Regions from separate parts of the Paenibacillus sp. FSL R10-2796 genome, predicted to be linked through region 2. Evidence: predicted binding sites of a transcription regulator. Region 2 holds the regulator's gene; the other holds the start of a gene.

Region 1 (4,435 bases), 310 kb from region 2:
ATCTGAAGCTTCTCCACGGATGAGATTCCATTTCTTGCGCCCAGTTTCGAGTGCGCTCTCCAGCTCTTGTTCAGGAGTAATATTCTCCAAAGCTTCCGATATAAGGGTTTTGTCTATCCCTTTCTCACGTAGCTCTTGTCGAATCCACATCTTCCCTTTCCGCTGGTTCGCTATTCGTTGCTCTGCCCATTGCTTAGCATATAAAGGGTCATCAAGAAGTCTTTCCTCCTGCAGCCGCTGCACCACTTCCGCAATAATAGTCTCTCCTATTTCCTTCTGGCGTAAACGGCGAGTCATTTCCATAGCGGTGCGTGGTTTACGTTCTAGATAACGGAGGCCTTCTACATAAGCTCGTTGACGCTCATCAGCTACAACAATTTCCACCAAATCAGCCTTCATAAAAGAATTACCAGTAATCATTCGATATTTAATCATGACGTCCTCGTGCACAGTCATGTTATATGCTCCGAAATGTATGATATAACGGTGGTCAGATTTCTTTTGACGTTCTACTTTAGTGATCTCTAAGAGTTCTCCTTCAGGAAAATCAGATAACACCTGCTCATCTTGTTCTTCTGCTTCAAAATCCAGTTGTATTACCATAGTTGTTTGTCACCTCGTAGCAATAGATCGGTTATCGTCTTACTTTCGTTACTTGTTAAGAAAAGACACCCTGCAACAATCAATCACAGGGCGTCCTATTGCTTAATATACTATTCGATTTCGAGAAGCAATTTCTCTTCTTCTTCTTGCTCTGCAATAATATCTTCATTCTTCGGCGCAGCAACAATAGTGGATAAATTACTTGCTTCACGGATCTTATTCTCAATAATAAGGGCAATATCCTGATGTTCCTTCAAAAACTGTTTAGCATTCTCACGTCCTTGACCGAGACGCTCGCCTTCGTAGGAATACCATGCACCACTCTTATTCACGATATCCATTTCAGTACCGATATCTACAAGACTCCCCTCTTTGGAAATCCCTTCACCGTACATAATATCAACATCAGCCTGTTTAAAAGGAGGGGCTACTTTATTCTTCACAATCTTGATCTTAGTACGGTTACCAACCACATCGTTCCCCATCTTGATGCTCTCTACGCGACGTACATCTAAACGTACAGAAGAGTAGAATTTCAATGCACGACCACCCGGAGTTGTCTCAGGGTTACCGAACATAACACCGATCTTCTCACGAAGCTGGTTGATAAAGATAGCGATCGTATTGGATTTGCTAATGGCACCAGAAAGCTTACGAAGTGCTTGAGACATCAAGCGAGCCTGCAATCCGACGTGGGAATCACCCATATCGCCTTCAATTTCAGCCTTAGGTACCAAAGCAGCAACGGAGTCAACGACAATAATATCAACGGCTCCACTACGAACGAGTGCTTCGGCGATTTCCAGCGCTTGTTCACCCGTGTCTGGCTGAGAAAGCAGCAACTCATCGATATTTACGCCCAAGTTACGTGCATATTTCGGATCAAGCGCATGCTCGGCATCGATAAATGCAGCTTGTCCGCCTTGTCTTTGCACTTCTGCAATAGCATGAAGAGCAACTGTTGTTTTACCTGAAGATTCCGGTCCATATACTTCAATAATACGTCCCTTTGGAAGTCCGCCTATACCTAACGCAATATCAAGTGCCAAAGATCCGCTAGGTACAACTTCCACTTGCATATGCGTGGATTCTCCCAGTTTCATTACCGAACCTTTACCAAATTGTTTTTCTATTTGACGAAGCGCCATATCAAGCGCTGCACGACGATCTGACAATCAGACCACTTCCTTCACTGTTTATAGTAATATAATAACGTGTTTTTAAGGTCTTGCCAAGCTTTTTTTCGAACATACATTCGTTTTTTTTGTCTTGGGCGTTATTTATCCCTTTTATTGTAAGCCTCCCTCCGGAGATAGAAGTTAATTAAATTCCCCACTTCACCGGACATCAACGACTTATGATCATGAGTAGTCATCGTAATCAAAATCTCTGCAAATATACAAAAAACCGCAGCAAAGAAATCTCAGTGCCACGGTTCTTCCGTATGTGTTTATTATAACTGGGCTAATCTCCCATTACAAGTCTGAACCCTCAAGAGGTGTCTCCACCTTGCGTTCCTCAAGTCTCCGCCACAGACGATACAGCAGAGCCTTTACAGTACGCAACCGGATATTTTCCCGTGTACCTTTAAGATTAAGCTCATAGACCTCTGTCTTACGTCCCCGTTCAGCCAAGCCGATAAATACAAGTCCAACAGGCTTGCGCTCAGAATAACCCGGTCCAGCCACACCCGTAACAGATAAGCCGAAATCGCTGTCTGCAATCATTCTCACTTGGTCAGCCAACACCTCGGCAACTTCTCGACTTACGGCTCCAGGAGCATTGGGTCCCTCCAAATAAGCACTTGGCACATTCAGTAGCTTTTTCTTTAGGTCATTCGAATAGCAGACGATTCCGCCGGCAAACATCGATGCACTGCCTGGAATATTTGTTATGCTCTCCATCAGCAAACCTCCGGTGCAGCTCTCTGCCGCACTTAAGGTCAGGCCGGCATCCGCCATCCAATCCACAATCAATTGCTCCAGCGGCACATCAATGTTCGCATACAAATGTTCCGGCAAAATCTCCTTGATTTGTTGTTCCAGTATCTCCAGCTTTTTTGTAGCTTCATGCTCAGAAGGGGCCTTTGTCGAAATACGAACAGTTACCTCTCCCTCTTTGGCATACGGAGCAATCGTTGGATCAGTCTGACTGCGAATCAGTTCGATGAGCTTGTCCTCCAGCAGTGATTCTCCGATGCCGGCAAATTTGAGCATTTTTGAATAAAGCGGTGTTTCGTTCGTCAAAGCGTGCTGCTGTAGCCACGGTACTGCTTTATCAACGAACATCGGTTTCATCTCACGAGGTGGACCTGGAAGCACAATATAATATTTCTTCTCATGCTCAAAAGCAATCCCAACCGCAAGACCGATTTCATTCGGCAACGGTGTAGTTCCTTCAATTATAAGTGCCTGTTTGCGGTTATTTTCGGTCATAACGATCTTACGATCATCAAAGAAACGTTGTACATGATCCATCGCCAAACGATCAATATGGAGCGTTCTACCTAGCGATGCAGCCAGTGCGTCTTTAGTCAGATCATCCTCAGTGGGGCCAATTCCGCCCGTAAAGATAATAACGTCAGCCCGACTCTGAGCGATCTCGATGGCTTGCTGTAGGCGGCTGCTGTTATCACCGACAACGGTTTGAAAGTATACATCGATCCCGATGGCAGCTAGCTCGATAGACAAAAACTGGGCATTACTATTCACGATTTGACCGAGCAAAAGCTCTGTCCCTACTGCAATAATCTCCGCTTTCATACCTGGCTTTCGCCTCCTCGTTATAATGTAGGTACACTGCTTTTGGATTTCAAAAAAGGTAATAGGTGCTTCACCTATTACCTTTCCTTGTATATCCAGCTTACATGCTTACGCATTATGCAGCTGTAGCAGATCCTTATTCTTCACAAAATAATCAATTCCAGAATAAATAGTGATCAGCGCTGCGGCCCAAATAGCAATATCGTCTACAGGAATACTGACAAATTGAAATGGGAAATTATTCAACAACAGCAGTGAGATCGCAACAATTTGTACAACCGTCTTTATCTTGCCCCATTTGCTGGCGGCAACCACTTTTCCCTCTAGCAATGCAATCTGGCGAAGTCCGGTGACTGCAAACTCACGACTGATGATTACAATAGCAATCCATGAATCGCATCTGCCCAGCTCCACAAGTGAAATCAGAACTGCAGATACCAGCAGTTTGTCCGCAAGTGGATCAAGGAGTTTACCGAGATTGGTGACCATATTATATTTCCTAGCAATGTAGCCGTCTATTCCATCCGTGCTGGCCGCAAGCAAAAAGATTACAGCTGCTACCAAATGATTAACAGATAGCTGAAACGAGCCCCAATGTATCGGTTCTGGATAAAAACTGAAATCTACCAGTAAAAAAAACATCATAATCGGGATCAGGCAAATACGAGCTAGCGTGATGCGGTTGGGCAAATTCACTGAAGTTTTCCTCCCCTAAATCGTTCATACAAATTGCCTAAATCAGGCTAATCCATTTCTACTTAAGCAAGTATATTATAGCAATAAATAGGTGTCAAAAAAACAGAAAGCACCCCGCGTTGTTAGTGCTAATAAGCACTGCGGGGCACAAAATTCTATTTCATGTTCATGAATTGTAGATCCAGCGGCAAATCAGCTTTACGCAAGATCTGAATAATCTGCTGCAAATCGTCGCGGCTCTTACCGGTCACACGAATTTGATCCCCTTGGATCTGGCTCTTCACCTTTAATTTTGAATCACGGATCAGAATATTAATCTTTTTCGCATTCTCCTGATCAATGCCTTGCTTAAGCCCTAAACGTTGACGTACAGA
Region 2 (4,435 bases):
AGCTTCTTCATCAGCTTCCTTAAGGACGTTAATATCTGCACTTGTTGCAGTAGTTTTGCTGTTTTGATGTCTTTTGGAGACTTTTGAAAGGGTGAGTGCGTTAACCACAATCTCGGATCCCATTACATTATCAAAAGAGTATAGCTTTGCTACTGCTTTTTTGTTACTCTTCGGATTTTTGGTACCGATTGCCAATTTTTTATTAGGCTCGTTAAGTGCAATCAAGTGAGATTGATTGGGGGGAATGAATGTTTTGGTGAAGCTGATGTTAAAAGATGAGGTCGCATTAACTAGCTTAGAAATTTCAGATGAAGCAGATAGCGTTTTCAATTTTATAATGGCGGCACTTAGAATTAAAACAACTCCTAAAATAGCAAATAAGTACATCAGGATAATCAGCATATAATCACACCTCCTAGTTATCTCATTAGACTCAAATTGTTGCTTATTGAAAGATATGCCTGAATGATCTCCACTAGTATCTTTTAAAAGGGAAATTCGTGGAATTATAGGATCGGCTTCACGATTAACCCAAAAAAAGCACCCAGAGAAACCTTCCGATTCTGCAAATGATGCAAAATTGGGGGTTGCTGCAAGGGTGCTTTTTAAGATGATTATGAAAACCTATAGAAAATTGAAGGCAGTGATATGATCGGTATAAACAATCAGCTGTTTGTATTCGATCGGAGTCCCATAACTAGCATAAGGTCTTACAGTAACGTCATTGAGGACAACAAAGTTATAGCTGAAATTTTTATCAGGGTGTTCTGCTCCCAAATAAGATATGTATTCGTCTACAATTACATCATCCATCAAAGATTTTAAATCAAATACATCCTCTTTGTTGGAGACGGTTGGAGAGACGATTCCCTGAATGCTGCCAAAAGAGGTGAGCAAATTCACTTTTTTTCCACTAGCTTGTTCATCATTTAAAAGTAAACCGGACAGCTTACCCAGTGCATCGACTTTAAAATCGACGAGGGTTCTAATTTTTGAATTATTCAAACTAAACACATCCTTTTCAGTTTGCAATCCTGTTAACAATATTCGACATATAATCACCAAACTCCTAGTATGCTAATGAAAAAATACTTACTTATGTAATGACCCCCATTTTTTAATGTGATTTGGGGGTTGCCGAGCCTCCATTCGAATTTAATTTCTTATCGTTACTCGTGTGCCTATAGGGACAATAGCAGCGAGTGCTAACACATCCTCGTTGTACATCCGGATGCAGCCGTGGGACACCTCTTTCCCAATGGAGGAAGGGTCATTGTTTCCATGAATTCCGTAGTGTGGTTTAGACAGTCCCATCCAAAACACACCGAAGGGACCCCCTGGGTCGGGTTGTTTGTTAATAATAGTGAATTCACCCACTGGGGATTGGGTTAACATCTTACCGATGCCGACAGGGAAACCTCTAATCACAATATCATTGTCCAGAAGATATAACATTCGTTGGGTCAGATCTACAATAATTCGGTAGTTGGGCATTATACGCAACACTCCTTTCTAATTAGGATATGAGCAGAACGCCTAAAGGGTTATTCATAGAAAATGGCCATTTTAGCCATTGGGAACAAATGTTCGTAAGTGGTTGGAAAAGCAAAAAAAACGTAGAAAAAAGGCTGTTCCGCATATGCGGAACAGCCTTTTATGTTAGAAGTGCATACTTAGTGGATATCTCGAAACAATCCGATGACTCTTCCGAGAATAGTTACGCGATTAAGGCGAAGCGGCTCATAAGCTGGATTCTCCGGCTGAAGCCGTATATGATCACGTTCCTTGTAAAAGGTCTTAACGGTTGCTTCATCTTCTTCGGTCATGGCTACAACGATATCTCCGTTGTCCGCTGTTTGTTGTTGGCGAACAATCACATAGTCACCATTCATAATGCCTGCGTCAACCATACTATCACCCATGACAGACAGCATAAATACTTTGTTGTCACCTACATAGTGAGTAGGAAGTGGGAAGTAGTCTTCGATATTCTCTGTAGCAGTGATAGGTACCCCGGCGGTAACTTTACCTACGACAGGAATCCGTGAGATGGTCTGCGCGAATTGGTGAACATTCTCTGAATCCTCTTGGCCTAGTAATTCTATTGCACGTGGCTTCGTTGGATCTCGACGAATAAGTCCCTTCTTCTCAAGCCGGTCCAAATGACCGTGAACTGTGGAGCTGGAAGCAAGGCCAACAGCTTCTCCAATTTCCCGGACGGAAGGTGGATAACCCTTGCTGCGGACTTCGCTTCGTATAAATTCCAGGATCGCCAGCTGGCGACTTGAAATCTTTGACATTGGAATCAACCCCATATAGTAATGTTTGGGAAAATTATAACATAGAACTACCGTTCGCACAAACATAAGTTCTAACTATTATAAATATTAATCTGCTAGAGTTAAAAAATGGTAGATGAATGATAATAAAATGAACCGTTTGAGTCTCTCGAAAAAAAGAGAACAATTGTTCTGAAATAGTATTGAACAAAACACATGTTCGTGTTATTATGGATTCGAAAGTAAGAACAAGTGTTTGGAGGATGATAATTATGCTAAAATACAGTACATACCGCAGCATCTACGATAAGGCCCCAGTGGTTGAATCTTTAGGACATAATGACGTTGCCCGTAATTCCGCTAAGGTGAAAGAGATAACGGAACGTTTGCTTGGAGGGATGATTTCGTTGTTCCGTCAAGATTTCTTTATTAAGTTAATATTGATTATCGTGCTAGTATTTTCTGGCCTAACAGTAGTGGGAAATGTGTTTGCAGGATCGACGACTATAATGAAGGAAGAGAAGCGGATTGTGGTTGAACGTGGAGATACACTATGGAGTATTGCTCTTAAGAATAAACCTGCTGATATGAAGACAGTTGTTTATATAGAAGGAATTAAACGTTCAAGTGGGATTAAGAGTAGTCAAATTAACGCTGGAGACATACTTACTTTACCTATTTATTAATTTTCTGAGAACATAATAGAATGACCAGTAGAGCTTGCAGGGAGTAGACCTTGACAAGCTCTTTTTCTCATGGCAGAGTTAGAATTAATTTATAGGGGGAGGGAAAGTATTGAATATTGATGAGTTGGTCGCGCGAATTAACGAATTGGCACGCAAACAGAAGAGCGTAGGCCTTAATCAAGAGGAAGTGGCGGAACGCGCCAAGCTTCGTGAAATTTACCTGGGGAATATCCGCAATAACTTCCGAGCACAATTAAATACTATTGAAGTAGTAGATAACGATGAGCATGAACAAGGTAACAAGGGGCTTAAACATTAGCTCGCTGTTCCTTTTCATAGATATTTCAGGATGACTAGGGGGAACGCACATGGCCCGTTCTTGGGAAAGAATGGTTCAACGCAACACACAGCAAATCAACAAGCAAAGAAAGAAACAAGGCAAGGATACGATTTATGCCTCTAAATCTCCTACCCAGAATGCCGAAGTCTTTAAAGGTCGCAACATTGCATTTCCGGTAGTGTTAGTGATACTTGGCACTATGTTTTGGGTAGTTGGTTCTATTGATCAGGCCAAAGGCAATGGCATGCTGGCTAATTGGCTGGGAGTAGTACTGTACTATTTGCTGGCAGCGCTATTGTTCTTCCGTCGTCCGTACTTGAAGGTGGAAAAAGCAAGACTGTCCACTATTAAATTCAATCGCGAACGCGGGCTTCCAGCTGCAGATATTGAGAAAATCACCCTTTCGCGTGGAGCTGTAGTCATTAAGCACAAAGGGAAACGTACGAAATGGATTTTCACAAAACTTATGAATCGCTATGATACTAATGCGATGAGTACAAGATTAGAAGCATTTGCTAAAGCTCACAACATTGAAGTAGTTCACGAATAGAACTAGACCAGTTAAAGGGAGAGGGAGACCTGTAATGCCAATTTCTGCTGTACTATTTGACCTTGATGATACATTGCTGTGGGATGATCGGAGCGTCGAAGAAGCATTTCGTTCTGCTTGTGAAGCCGCCGGGGATACGATTGATCCACAAGAACTAGAAGTTGCAGTTCGTAAGGAAGCAAGTAGCTTGTATGAATCTTATGAGACGTTCCCATTTACAAAGATGATCGGAATTAATCCATATGAAGCACTCTGGGCTAACTTTACGGCAGGTGAACAGCCAGAATTCCGTCAATTGGAGCAGCTTGCGCCGGTATATCGTAAAGAGTCTTGGCGTCGCGGACTTGCAGCGTTAGGGGTGGAAGACGAAGCACTAGCTGAGACCTTGGCAACTAAATTCGCAGCAGAGCGCAGAAAACGTCCATACATCTATGAAGAAACAATGCATGTACTGGAGCAGTTACGGGGTCAAGTGAAGCTTTTGCTACTTACGAACGGCTGTCCTGCACTGCAACAAGAGAAACTAGATGGTGTGCCAGAGTTAATTCCTTTCTTTGATCATATTGTGATTTCCGGAAGC

What was found. The regulator LexA, encoded in region 2, represses DNA repair genes until DNA is damaged. The targets are predictions, from matches to a motif close to CGAACATATGTTCG.
Region 1: the regulator LexA is predicted to act here: its motif matches at 1,848-1,861, upstream of recA (recombinase RecA).

Annotation. Positions count from the first base shown of each region.
Region 1 covers NZ_CP150178.1:4,321,890-4,326,324, forward strand. Annotated here, with positions in the region: gene NST58_RS19515 (RecX family transcriptional regulator) at 1-603, opposite strand, end outside; gene recA (recombinase RecA) at 714-1,778, opposite strand; gene NST58_RS19525 (competence/damage-inducible protein A) at 2,079-3,365, opposite strand; gene pgsA (CDP-diacylglycerol--glycerol-3-phosphate 3-phosphatidyltransferase) at 3,474-4,061, opposite strand; gene NST58_RS19535 (YajQ family cyclic di-GMP-binding protein) at 4,217-4,435, opposite strand, start outside.
Region 2 covers NZ_CP150178.1:4,016,018-4,020,452, reverse strand. Annotated here, with positions in the region: gene NST58_RS18205 (hypothetical protein) at 1-402, opposite strand, end outside; gene NST58_RS18200 (hypothetical protein) at 625-1,005, opposite strand; gene NST58_RS18195 (L,D-transpeptidase) at 1,156-1,494, opposite strand; gene lexA (transcriptional repressor LexA) at 1,674-2,300, opposite strand; gene NST58_RS18185 (LysM peptidoglycan-binding domain-containing protein) at 2,552-2,965, shown strand; gene NST58_RS18180 (DUF896 domain-containing protein) at 3,075-3,284, shown strand; gene NST58_RS18175 (hypothetical protein) at 3,334-3,855, shown strand; gene NST58_RS18170 (HAD family hydrolase) at 3,890-4,435, shown strand, end outside.